One region of the Microbacterium sp. 01T413_2 genome, then DNA from elsewhere that is predicted to be linked to it. Evidence: predicted binding sites of a transcription regulator. Region 1 holds the regulator's gene; each other region holds the start of a gene.

The links. The regulator LexA, encoded in region 1, represses DNA repair genes until DNA is damaged. The targets are predictions, from matches to a motif close to TCGAACANNTGTTCGA.
Region 2: the regulator LexA is predicted to act here: its motif matches at 1,739-1,754, upstream of AC1DMN_RS16520 (DUF222 domain-containing protein).
Region 3: the regulator LexA is predicted to act here: its motif matches at 1,064-1,079, upstream of recA (recombinase RecA).

What each region holds. Positions count from the first base shown of each region.
Region 1 covers NZ_JBFTQL010000013.1:36,664-39,931, forward strand. Annotated here, with positions in the region: gene AC1DMN_RS08975 (histidinol-phosphate transaminase) at 1-715, opposite strand, end outside; gene AC1DMN_RS08980 (LysM peptidoglycan-binding domain-containing protein) at 864-1,220, opposite strand; gene lexA (transcriptional repressor LexA) at 1,543-2,229, shown strand; gene metE (5-methyltetrahydropteroyltriglutamate--homocysteine S-methyltransferase) at 2,348-3,268, opposite strand, start outside.
Region 2 covers NZ_JBFTQL010000038.1:16,821-20,088, reverse strand. Annotated here, with positions in the region: gene AC1DMN_RS16535 (SPFH domain-containing protein) at 1-165, opposite strand, end outside; gene AC1DMN_RS16530 (HNH endonuclease) at 363-596, opposite strand; gene AC1DMN_RS16525 (DUF222 domain-containing protein) at 593-1,018, opposite strand; gene AC1DMN_RS16520 (DUF222 domain-containing protein) at 1,015-1,707, opposite strand; gene AC1DMN_RS16515 (MarR family winged helix-turn-helix transcriptional regulator) at 1,836-2,264, opposite strand; gene AC1DMN_RS16510 (TetR/AcrR family transcriptional regulator) at 2,520-3,098, opposite strand.
Region 3 covers NZ_JBFTQL010000027.1:28,795-32,062, reverse strand. Annotated here, with positions in the region: gene AC1DMN_RS14025 (CinA family protein) at 1-325, shown strand, start outside; gene AC1DMN_RS14020 (helix-turn-helix domain-containing protein) at 467-775, shown strand; gene AC1DMN_RS14015 (DUF3046 domain-containing protein) at 780-1,004, shown strand; gene recA (recombinase RecA) at 1,277-2,329, shown strand; gene AC1DMN_RS14005 (regulatory protein RecX) at 2,358-3,188, shown strand.

The DNA.
Region 1 (3,268 bases):
CCGCCGCGAGGTAGCCGACCCGCGCTCCGGCGAAGGCGAAGGCCTTGCTCATGGTGCGGGAGACGGCGAGCCGCGGACGTCCCTGCAGCAGCGTCAGCGCCGACGGCGAATCCTTCGGGGCGAACTCCTGGTAGGCCTCGTCCACGATCACGATGCCGCGCGCCGCCTCGTACACCGCCTCGATCACGTCGAGCCGGAGCGGAGTGCCGGTGGGGTTGTTCGGCGCGCACAGCAGGATGACGTCGGGGTCGTGCTCCACGACCTGTGCCACCGCCTCGTCGACGGTGAGCTCGTAGTCGGGGTGGCGGGTACCGGCGATCCAGGAAGCCCCCGTGCCCTGAGTGAGCAGCGGGTACATGGAATAGGTCGGGGCGAACCCGAACACGGTGCGACCGGGACCGGCGAACGCCTGCAGGATGTGCTGCAGCACCTCGTTCGAGCCGTTACCGGCCCAGATGTTCGCGGCGGTGAGGTCATGGCCGAGGTAGCCGGCGAACGCCTCACGGAGCTCTGTGAACTCACGATCCGGATAGCGGTTGACGTCACGCAGCGCCACGGCGATGTCGTCGAGGATGTCGCTCGCGACCTGCTCCGGCACCGGATGCGTGTTCTCGTTCACGTTCAGCGCCACGGGCAGCGGGGCCTGCGGGGCGCCATAGGGCCGCAGCCCACGGAGATCGTCGCGAAGGGGTAAATCGTCGAGCGAGACAGTCACCCTGCCATGCTAGGCGGCCGCGCTGTGGTGCGTGGCACAGATGACCGCGGTTGCTGAGCGACGCCGAAGTACGGTTGCTGAGCGACGCCGAAGTACGGTTGCCGAGTTGCGCCGACGCAGGGTTGCCGAGCTGCTTCGAAGGACGGGATCAGCGCCCGGTCGATCCGTACCGTGCCGGGATCGCCAGGTGCTGTCCGACCGCGATCACACCTCCGTCGACGAGGTTCAGCTTCGAGATCTCGGCGACCACGTCGCGCGGGTCGGCATTCGGCGCGATCTCGCCCGCGATCGACCACAGGGTGTCGCCGGGCTGCACCGTGACGGTCGCGAAGCTGTTGCCCGTCGTCTGCTCCCCGGAGGCGAGCGCGGATCCGCTGCTCAGCGCCGCGAACGCGATCGTTCCGGCCACCGGGAGCGCGACCAGCGCCGCGAGCACGCGCCGGCCGCGTGCGGTGATCCGCAGTCGCGTGGCGGGTACCTGACCGGCGAAGGTGATGCTGCTCATGGTGCTTCTCCTCAGTGTCTGTGTCGGTCCGCCTCTCCCYGGATCCGCATCCTCTGATGAGAATCTTCGAATCCGGGCCTCTGGAGAGGCGAACCTACGTACCGAAACTACTTTCGAGTTCGAACATCTGTCAAGACTTCTTCGAATATCGGTTCCGAAGACTTGCCGACACGCTCGAACAGATCTATCGATTCCGGCCCGATCTCGGATACGGTTTCGATACGAAGACCCCATCACGGACCACCGACATTCGAATCGCCGCCCGCGAATCCATGCCGATCCCACCGATCCGCGAGGGCACGACGCACACGAAGGAGATGGCATGAGCGACGGTGCGACCCCCGGCCCCGAGGTCCCGCGGACACGGCGCCGCAAGAGCCTCAGTGCGAAGCAGATGGCGATCCTCGAGGTCATCCAGACCTCGATCGCGCGGCACGGCTACCCGCCGAGCATGCGCGAGATCGGCGACGCCGTCGGCCTCAAGTCCCTCAGCAGCGTGACGCATCAGCTCGGCCAGCTCGAGCTCAGCGGCTATCTGCGTCGCGATGCCGGCAAGACCCGGGCCATGGAGGTCCTGATCGACCTTCCCGGCACATCCACCGAGAATCCCGCCGATACGGCCCCGTCCGTCGGCGACGCGGCACTCGTGCCCCTCGTGGGCCGGATCGCCGCCGGYGTGCCGATCACCGCCGAGCAGCAGGTCGAGGAGATCTTCCCGCTCCCCCGTCAGCTCGTCGGCAAGGGCGATCTGTTCATGCTGAAGGTCTCTGGCGAGTCGATGATCGACGCGGCCATCTGCGACGGCGACTGGGTCGTCGTGCGCTCTCAGGGCACGGCGGAGAACGGCGAGATCGTCGCCGCGATGCTCGACGGCGAAGCCACGGTGAAGACGTTCCGCCGTCGCGATGGCCACGTGTGGCTGCTCCCCCGCAACAGCGCATTCGAACCGATCCTCGGCGACGATGCGACGGTGCTCGGCAAGGTCGTAGCGGTGCTGCGCGCGGTCTGATTCCCGCCCCTTCCACGTCGAAGCCCCCTCTGCGTACCGAGGCCCCCTCTCAGATCCGTATCTGGGTGGGGGCCTCGGCGCTTGCGAGGGGGCCTCGATGAAGCCCGGTGCGGGAAGGTCAGACCGCGACCGACACGTCCTCGCGGACGCGGCGCGTGGCCTCGACGATGTTGCGCAGCGAGGCGTTGGTCTCCTCGTAGCCGCGGGTCTTCAGACCGCAGTCCGGGTTGACCCAGAGCTGCCGCGTGGGGATCTCCTCGACGGCACGGCGCAGGAGCGTCTCCACCTCGGACGCGTCGGGGATGCGCGGCGAGTGGATGTCGTAGACGCCCGGTCCGATGCCGTGGTCGAAGCCCGACGCAGCGATGTCGGTGACGACCTCCATGCGGCTGCGCGCGGCCTCGATCGAGGTCACGTCGGCGTCCAGCGCCTTGATCGCGTCGATGACGACGCCGAACTCCGAGTAGCAGAGGTGGGTGTGCACCTGCGTCGCCGTCTCGGCGCCCGCGGTGGAGAGGCGGAAGGAGCCGACGGACCAGTCCAGGTACGCGGGCTGGTCGGCCTGCTTGAGAGGCAGGAGCTCGCGCAGCGCCGGCTCGTCGACCTGGATGACGCCGATGCCGGCGGCCTCCAGGTCCGCGATCTCGTCGCGCAGCGCAAGAGCCACCTGGTTGGCGGTCTCGGCGAGCGGCTGGTCGTCGCGGACGAACGACCAGGCCAGGATCGTCACCGGACCCGTCAGCATCCCCTTCATGGGCTTCGCCGTGAGCGACTGCGCGTACTGCGACCACTCGACCGTGATCGGGGCCGGCCGCGAGACATCGCCCCAGAGGATCGACGGGCGGGTGGCACGGGATCCGTAGGACTGCACCCAGCCGTTCTCGGTGACGTCGAAGCCGTCGAGGTTCTCGGCGAAGTACTGCACCATGTCGTTGCGCTCGGGCTCGCCGTGCACGAGCACGTCCAGGCCCAGTTCCTCCTGCAGCGTCACGACGCGGCCGATCTCCTCGCGGAGGAAGCCGTCGTACTCATCCGCCGT
Region 2 (3,268 bases), on a different contig from region 1:
GCGCTGCACCTTCTGCTTGCGGCCCGAGATCACCAGCGCCTCATCGGCGCGGGCGACCTTGATCCAGCTGCGCGCGAGCAGCAGCACGACGAGAAGGACGATGACGACGCCGACGATCGCGGCCCCGATGATGATGAGCAACCCGACGAGGGCGGCGGGGTCCATATGCACTCCTGTGTGTGTTCTCCGGTCGCCCGTCAGGAGGGCGTCAGGAACGACTATGCCAGAAGCTATGAAGCAGCCGTGAGCGACGCTYCATCCTGCAGCCATGCGCGCACGAGGAACTCTGGGGCGTCAGGATCAGCCCCCGCCGCTGGCGAACACACGCCCCCGCCGTGGCACTCTGGCGTACCGCCCCGATCTCAGGCCGCGAGCTCGTACCGTGCTCTGCCCCCGAGCCGCGGCGTGCGGAGGGGATCGACGTGCAGGGGTGGGATGAACCAGACCCGACTGCGCCTGCCCTTGCCCTCGATCCGGATCTCCCAGGCGTTGTCGTGTATGCGATGGTGGCAGCTCTCGCAGAGCAGGATCCCGTTCTCGAGGTTCGTAGGCCCGGCGTCGCGTCTCCACCAGCGGATGTGATGAGCGCGGGTCATCGACGGCGGCAGTCCGCACATCGCACAGCCGCCGTCGCGTTCGGCGAGGGCGAGGCGCTGCGCGGTGGTGAAGAACCGCAGCCGGCGTCCGTAGTCGAGGATCTCGCTGTCTGTACCGAGCACGCAGGGATGACGCCGCCGCTGGCGGCGAGCTGCCGGGCGGCGCCGATGCTGAGCGGGAGGTCGGATCCGTCGATCGTGGCGTATCCGGTGCCGTCGGCGAGGTCCTTCAGGTCGACGCGCACCACCACGGTCGCGCCGGCCAGAGCAGGCGCATCGTTCTCGCAGCCGAGGGCGTGCGCGCAAAGCTCACTGAGCGCCTCGGCGCGCAGCGCGGCGACGGAACGATGGTCGGCTTCGGGTGCGTCCGGGTCGAGCTGGTTCTTCTGCGCGGCGAACAGCGCCGACACGTATCCGTTCACCGCAGCGACGATGGGGGCGCCGTGCGCGGCGTCGAAGTCGCCGTCGAGATGGATGTGCCCGTCGCACTCGTAGATGGAAGCGACTGGCGGTCGCGCTGATCCTGCTCTCGCGGGGCGACCCCGTCCGGATCCAGCCACGCCTCGGCGCGGGTCACCAGCCGACGCACGTCGTCGTGCGACAGGCCCGCCGCCTTGTCCACCAGCAGCCGCTCGGCCTCGGCGGTCCGCGCCGCGCCGATCTTCAGGCGTACCCGGTCGAGCAGAGCGATGATCACTGCGGCCGCCTGAGCGCTCAGCGCGCCTGAGGAGAGGGCTCGCTGAGCCGCCGGATACTTCGCCGGCACGGGCTCCCCGATCAGGTTGGTGCGCGGGGCCGTGGCCTCGCCGACCTTGACCAGCCGCGACGCGTCGCCGGCGGTAGCACCCGTCGTTGTGGCGATCAGCTGCGCGGCGTTGCGGAATCCTTGCTCCTTCGCGAGCGAGTCCGCTCCCAGTTCGGTGCGGGACTCGTGTGCCACGCAGGCGGCGACCTCGGCGATCATCGCTCCGGACCGGCGATGCAGGAGCCCGAGCGCCTCCGTCGCGGCCATCAGCTGCGTGCGGGAGAGCTCACCCGCGTCGCCGGCTCCGCCCCACACCTCATCGAGACGCTGCAGCGCCTCATGCAGGGGATGGAGATGTCCGGTCATGCCCCGATTCTACGCCGCACGTCCTCGACATTCAAACATATCTACGAAAGTTGTGGAGAACTTTCCTAGAATGACAACTGTGACGGAACGAAGGCGATCGACGGCGACTTTCATAGATCCGTCCGTATTCATCGTCGGCGCAGCTTCTCCGCCAGCGTCGTCAGCGTGCGCAGTTCCTCGTCGTCCAGGGTCGACATGCGCTCGGCGATCGAACGGCCGTGCGCGGTGGCCAGCTGGCGGAAGGCGCGCCTTCCCGTCTCGGTCGCGTGCACGAGGGATCCGCGTCCGTCCTCCGGATCCGGGCACTTCTCSAGCAGTCCSCGSGRGACCATSCGYTCGACSAGTCGCGAGACYCTGGGCTGGCTGATCAGCATGTTCGCCGTGACRTCGCGCAGGCGMGCSGTGTGCGACGCGCAGCGGGTGACGGTGAGCAGCACGTCGTATTCGGCCGCCGAGAGCTCGGCGCCCTCGAAGTCGGTCGACATCTCGGTGAAGATCTCGTGCTGGGCGCGGAAGAGGGTCTCCCACGCGGCCAGGGCCAGCTTCCGGTCGCTCATCGCCTCAGGATATCCGCCGGCGGGGACGTCGGGCGCGAGCGCAGTAAAGGCCGGTCGGAGAGGCTTCCGACCGGCCTTTGTCCCTTGCACCAAGAGTGTCCTGCAATCACATGCGATGAGAGCCACAGCAAACTTTCACCGTGCGATCAATCTATAACGGCGGGGTAACGAATGCAACGGTTTGGTCACGGTCTGGGTGGATTCATAAGAACGGATTCGATGTATTCGGCCTTGCTGGCGGATGCTCCCCGGCGCTCACATGACGAGGAGTGTCGCCACGAGGACTTCGACTGCCGATCGAACCCGCATCGTTCGTCCGGCGTCCGGGTCGAAGTCGCCCATGAAGACGTTTCCGAGCGCAGCGGAAAGCGTCCCATCGGCCACGGACGCGCGGCGGTCGGGCCCGGCATCTGGAAACTCCTCCGCAGCGAGGTCCGAAAGTTGCTGACGAGTCCGCGCATACGCTTCGGAGAGGATCTCAGCGATTGRTGGTTGCTTCCGTGACAGCTCGACGAAGCCGAGGACGATAGCGTTCTCCGCGTCGGATCTTGTGAATTCTTCGCCGAATAGGAAGTCAAGGGCGCCGCGAAAAGTCGCGACTGTTCGCGGGAGGATCGTGGGCTGCCCGTCCTCGTCGCTGAACACATGCCTCGCGGTCTCTGCGAGCAGCTGGTCTCGGTTGCCGACGAAATGGCGTACGTGCCCTCGAGACATCCCGGCGGCCTCCGCGATGCGGTCCAGCGAAGCGCCGGCAACGCCGTGCTGTGCCAGTGCCTGCATCGTCGCTTCGATGATCTGGTCGCGGCGCTCGGCGGCGACGGTCGGACGTGCCATGCGGGTCCTTTCGCCTTCGGGAGATCGACCTTCGCAGAATATCCCTATGATTCCGATGTTTCTAGTCTAGTCGGACTTGACTAAGTTAGATTTCGCTCATATCGTCACTCTCACAGCCCGCGCATCGCTCCGGACGACCCACCCGAAGGCTGCATGCCGACGTCCGCAAC
Region 3 (3,268 bases), on a different contig from region 1:
CGCACACGGTCCCGTGGATCCGGAGGTGGCTCAGCAGATGGCGGCAGGCGTCCGCACCGCATTGGCGGTGGATGGGCGCGCAGCGGACGTGGGCGTCTCGACGACCGGTGTCGCCGGGCCCACGCCGCAGGGCGGCAAGCCGGTCGGTACGGTGCACGTCGGGGTGAGTGTGGCGGAGCGCGCGACCAGCCGGGCGTTCAGCTTCGGGGGAGATCGATCCGCGATCCGCGCGGCCGCGGTGCAGGCGGCTCTGGAACTGCTCCTCGACGTGGTGATCGGGACGGGAATCGATGCCGCCGCGCCCGGTCGGGATGACCGGGAATAGAGTGCTTCTCGACGAAGTTGAGTCGAGTGTGCTCACATTCAACGCACAGAACGAAACAGTAGTGTCGAACCTGACAGGTCGGGTTAGACTGACCATCCGATCCGGCGCTTGGGGCCGGGCGATGGGGGAGAGGAGGTCCCGATGATTCTCGTACGACAGGAGATCGGTGACGTGCTGCGGGACTTCCGTCTGCAGAAGGGGCGCACGCTCCGCCAGGTCGCGGGCAAGGCGTCCGTCGCGCTCGGATACCTCAGCGAGGTCGAGCGCGGACAGAAGGAGGCCTCCAGCGAGATCCTCGCCTCGGTGGCCGAAGCGCTCGACGTGCCCATCTCCACCATCATGCGCGAGGTCGGCGACAGGATCGCCGAGCTCGAGGGCCTGCAGGTCATCCCCGACGTCGTCCCCGACGAACTGGTGGCCTCGGTCGAGTCCGAGCTGTCGCTGCGCTGACGGGATGCGACGCAGCGAGTTCCTCCGGGCGGTCGATGCCGAGTTCGGATCCCGTGGCGGCGCCCTCGTCGAGGACCTCGTGCTGAGGGCCGTCGGCGGTCGTACCGCCGCTCAGGCTCTGGAAGCCGGTGTCCCCCCGCGGGATGTGTGGCTGGCGCTGTGCGCGGAGATGGACGTGCCTGAATCGCGCCGATACGGCGCGGGTCGGCTCGAGCCCCGGCGGCGCTGACCCCGGTCGGATCCGGCCACGTGGTGTTCGATCCATTCCTCGTTCTCCTCGGCGTGTCGTCGAAGACATGTTCGAGATGCGCGTATCGTCCTGCACAGATGATCTCGTGAGCAGGTTCTGCACGGTTCCCGCGGACTCCGACTGAATGTCGGTGGCTCCTCCTAGCGTGTTGGACATGGCCACGAGGTCATACGCCTTGTCGGAGAGCTCGCCCCACCCGGGGCGGCCGCGACAGCCTACAGGCGGCAGTTCACGACACGAAGGAGCACCCCATGCCCTCTCCCGCAGACCGCGAGAAGTCCCTCGAGACCGCCCTCGCCCAGATCGACAAGCAGTTCGGAAAGGGCTCGGTCATGCGGCTGGGCAGCGATGAGCGCGCTCCCGTGGCGGTCATCCCCACCGGATCCATCGCGCTCGACGTCGCGCTCGGCGTCGGCGGACTGCCGAGGGGGCGCATCGTCGAGATCTACGGCCCGGAGTCCTCGGGTAAGACCACGCTGACCCTGCACGCGATCGCCAACGCCCAGCGTGCCGGCGGCATCGCCGCTTTCGTGGACGCGGAGCACGCCCTCGACCCCGAGTACGCCAAGAAGCTCGGCGTCGACATCGACGCGCTGCTCGTCTCCCAGCCCGACACCGGTGAGCAGGCGCTCGAGATCGCGGACATGCTGGTGCGCTCGGGGGCCATCGATCTCATCGTCATCGACTCCGTGGCCGCTCTCGTGCCGCGTGCGGAGATCGAGGGCGAGATGGGCGACTCGCACGTCGGCCTGCAGGCGCGACTGATGTCCCAGGCGCTGCGCAAGCTCACGGGTGGCCTGAACCAGACCAACACCACGATGATCTTCATCAACCAGCTGCGCGAGAAGATCGGCGTGTTCTTCGGCTCGCCGGAGACCACCGCGGGCGGCAAGGCGCTGAAGTTCTACGCATCGGTCCGTCTCGACATCCGCCGCATCGAGACGCTGAAGGACGGCACCGAGGCGGTCGGAAACCGCACCAGGGTCAAGGTCGTGAAGAACAAGATGGCCCCGCCGTTCAAGCAGGCCGAGTTCGACATCCTCTACGGCGTCGGCATCTCCCGCGAGGGCAGCCTGATCGACTTCGGCGTGGACCACGGCATCGTGAAGAAGTCCGGCGCCTGGTACACCTACGACGGCGACCAGCTCGGCCAGGGCAAGGAGAACGCTCGCAACTTCCTGCTCAAGAACCCCGACATCGCCGAGACGATCGAGACGCAGATCAAGCAGAAGCTGGGCATCGGTGGTGCAGCGGCCGCTGCTCCGACGGCGTCCGACGAGCTGGCGCAGCGGCGTCCGGCCTGACCGCGAAGCTCGGCGACCGGGGTGATCCGTGAGCGATGAGAGGGGCGGGGCATCGTCCGAGGACGAGCGCCTCGCCCCCGTGATCCCGTTGTTCGGTGGGCGCGGTGCGGGGGCCGACGGAGCACGCCCGCGCCCGGCGAGCTCGACACCCGCCACTCCGCCCACGGCGGCGGAGTGGCGGTCGACCTGGGCGGAGGAATCCGCGGCGGAGCGTCGGGGGCCCAGCTCCCGGCATCCGGCCGCCGCGGCTCTGGCTCCAGGAGAGGCGAGGGCGTCCGAGCGCGCGGCGTTCTCGCCCGACCGACGAGGATTGCGTGCCGTCGGTCGGCACAGCACGGGGGACGCTTCGACCCCGAACGATCCGATCCCCGACGCGAGTGAGCTGCTGGTGCGCAAGCTCCGCTCCAAGCAGCTCTCCAGCAGGGAAGCGCGAGACGTGCTACGAGAGAACGGCGTCCCGGCCGACGAGCGCGAGCTCCTGGTCGAGCAGTTCGAGCAGCGCGGGTATCTCGATGACGCGTCCCTGGCCGAGCTCCTCGTGACCTCGGGGTCTGAGCGCAAGGGACAGGGACGCGTGGCGATCGCTCGCACGCTCAGTCAGCGCGGCATTCCGAGGGAGATCGCCGACGAGGCGCTGTCCGTCCTGGACGACGATGACGCCGAGCGGGCGCTCGACTACGCGCGGTCAAAGGTGGCGGGGCTGCGTCGCTACGACGAGGAGACCGCCGTCCGCCGGCTCGTCGGGCAGCTGTCCCGTCGCGGGTACGGCGGGAGCGTGGCATTGACGGCGGCGCGCACGGCCTGGCGTGAGACGCAGCGCGGTTCGGGCGTCGGGCGGGTGCGGTTCGAAGAGAGCTGAGCCCGGCGGCCGAGCCCCGGGTACGGTGTCGACGCGGGAATCTCCGCGCCGAACGGCGGGGCTCGTTCCCGCCAGGCGAA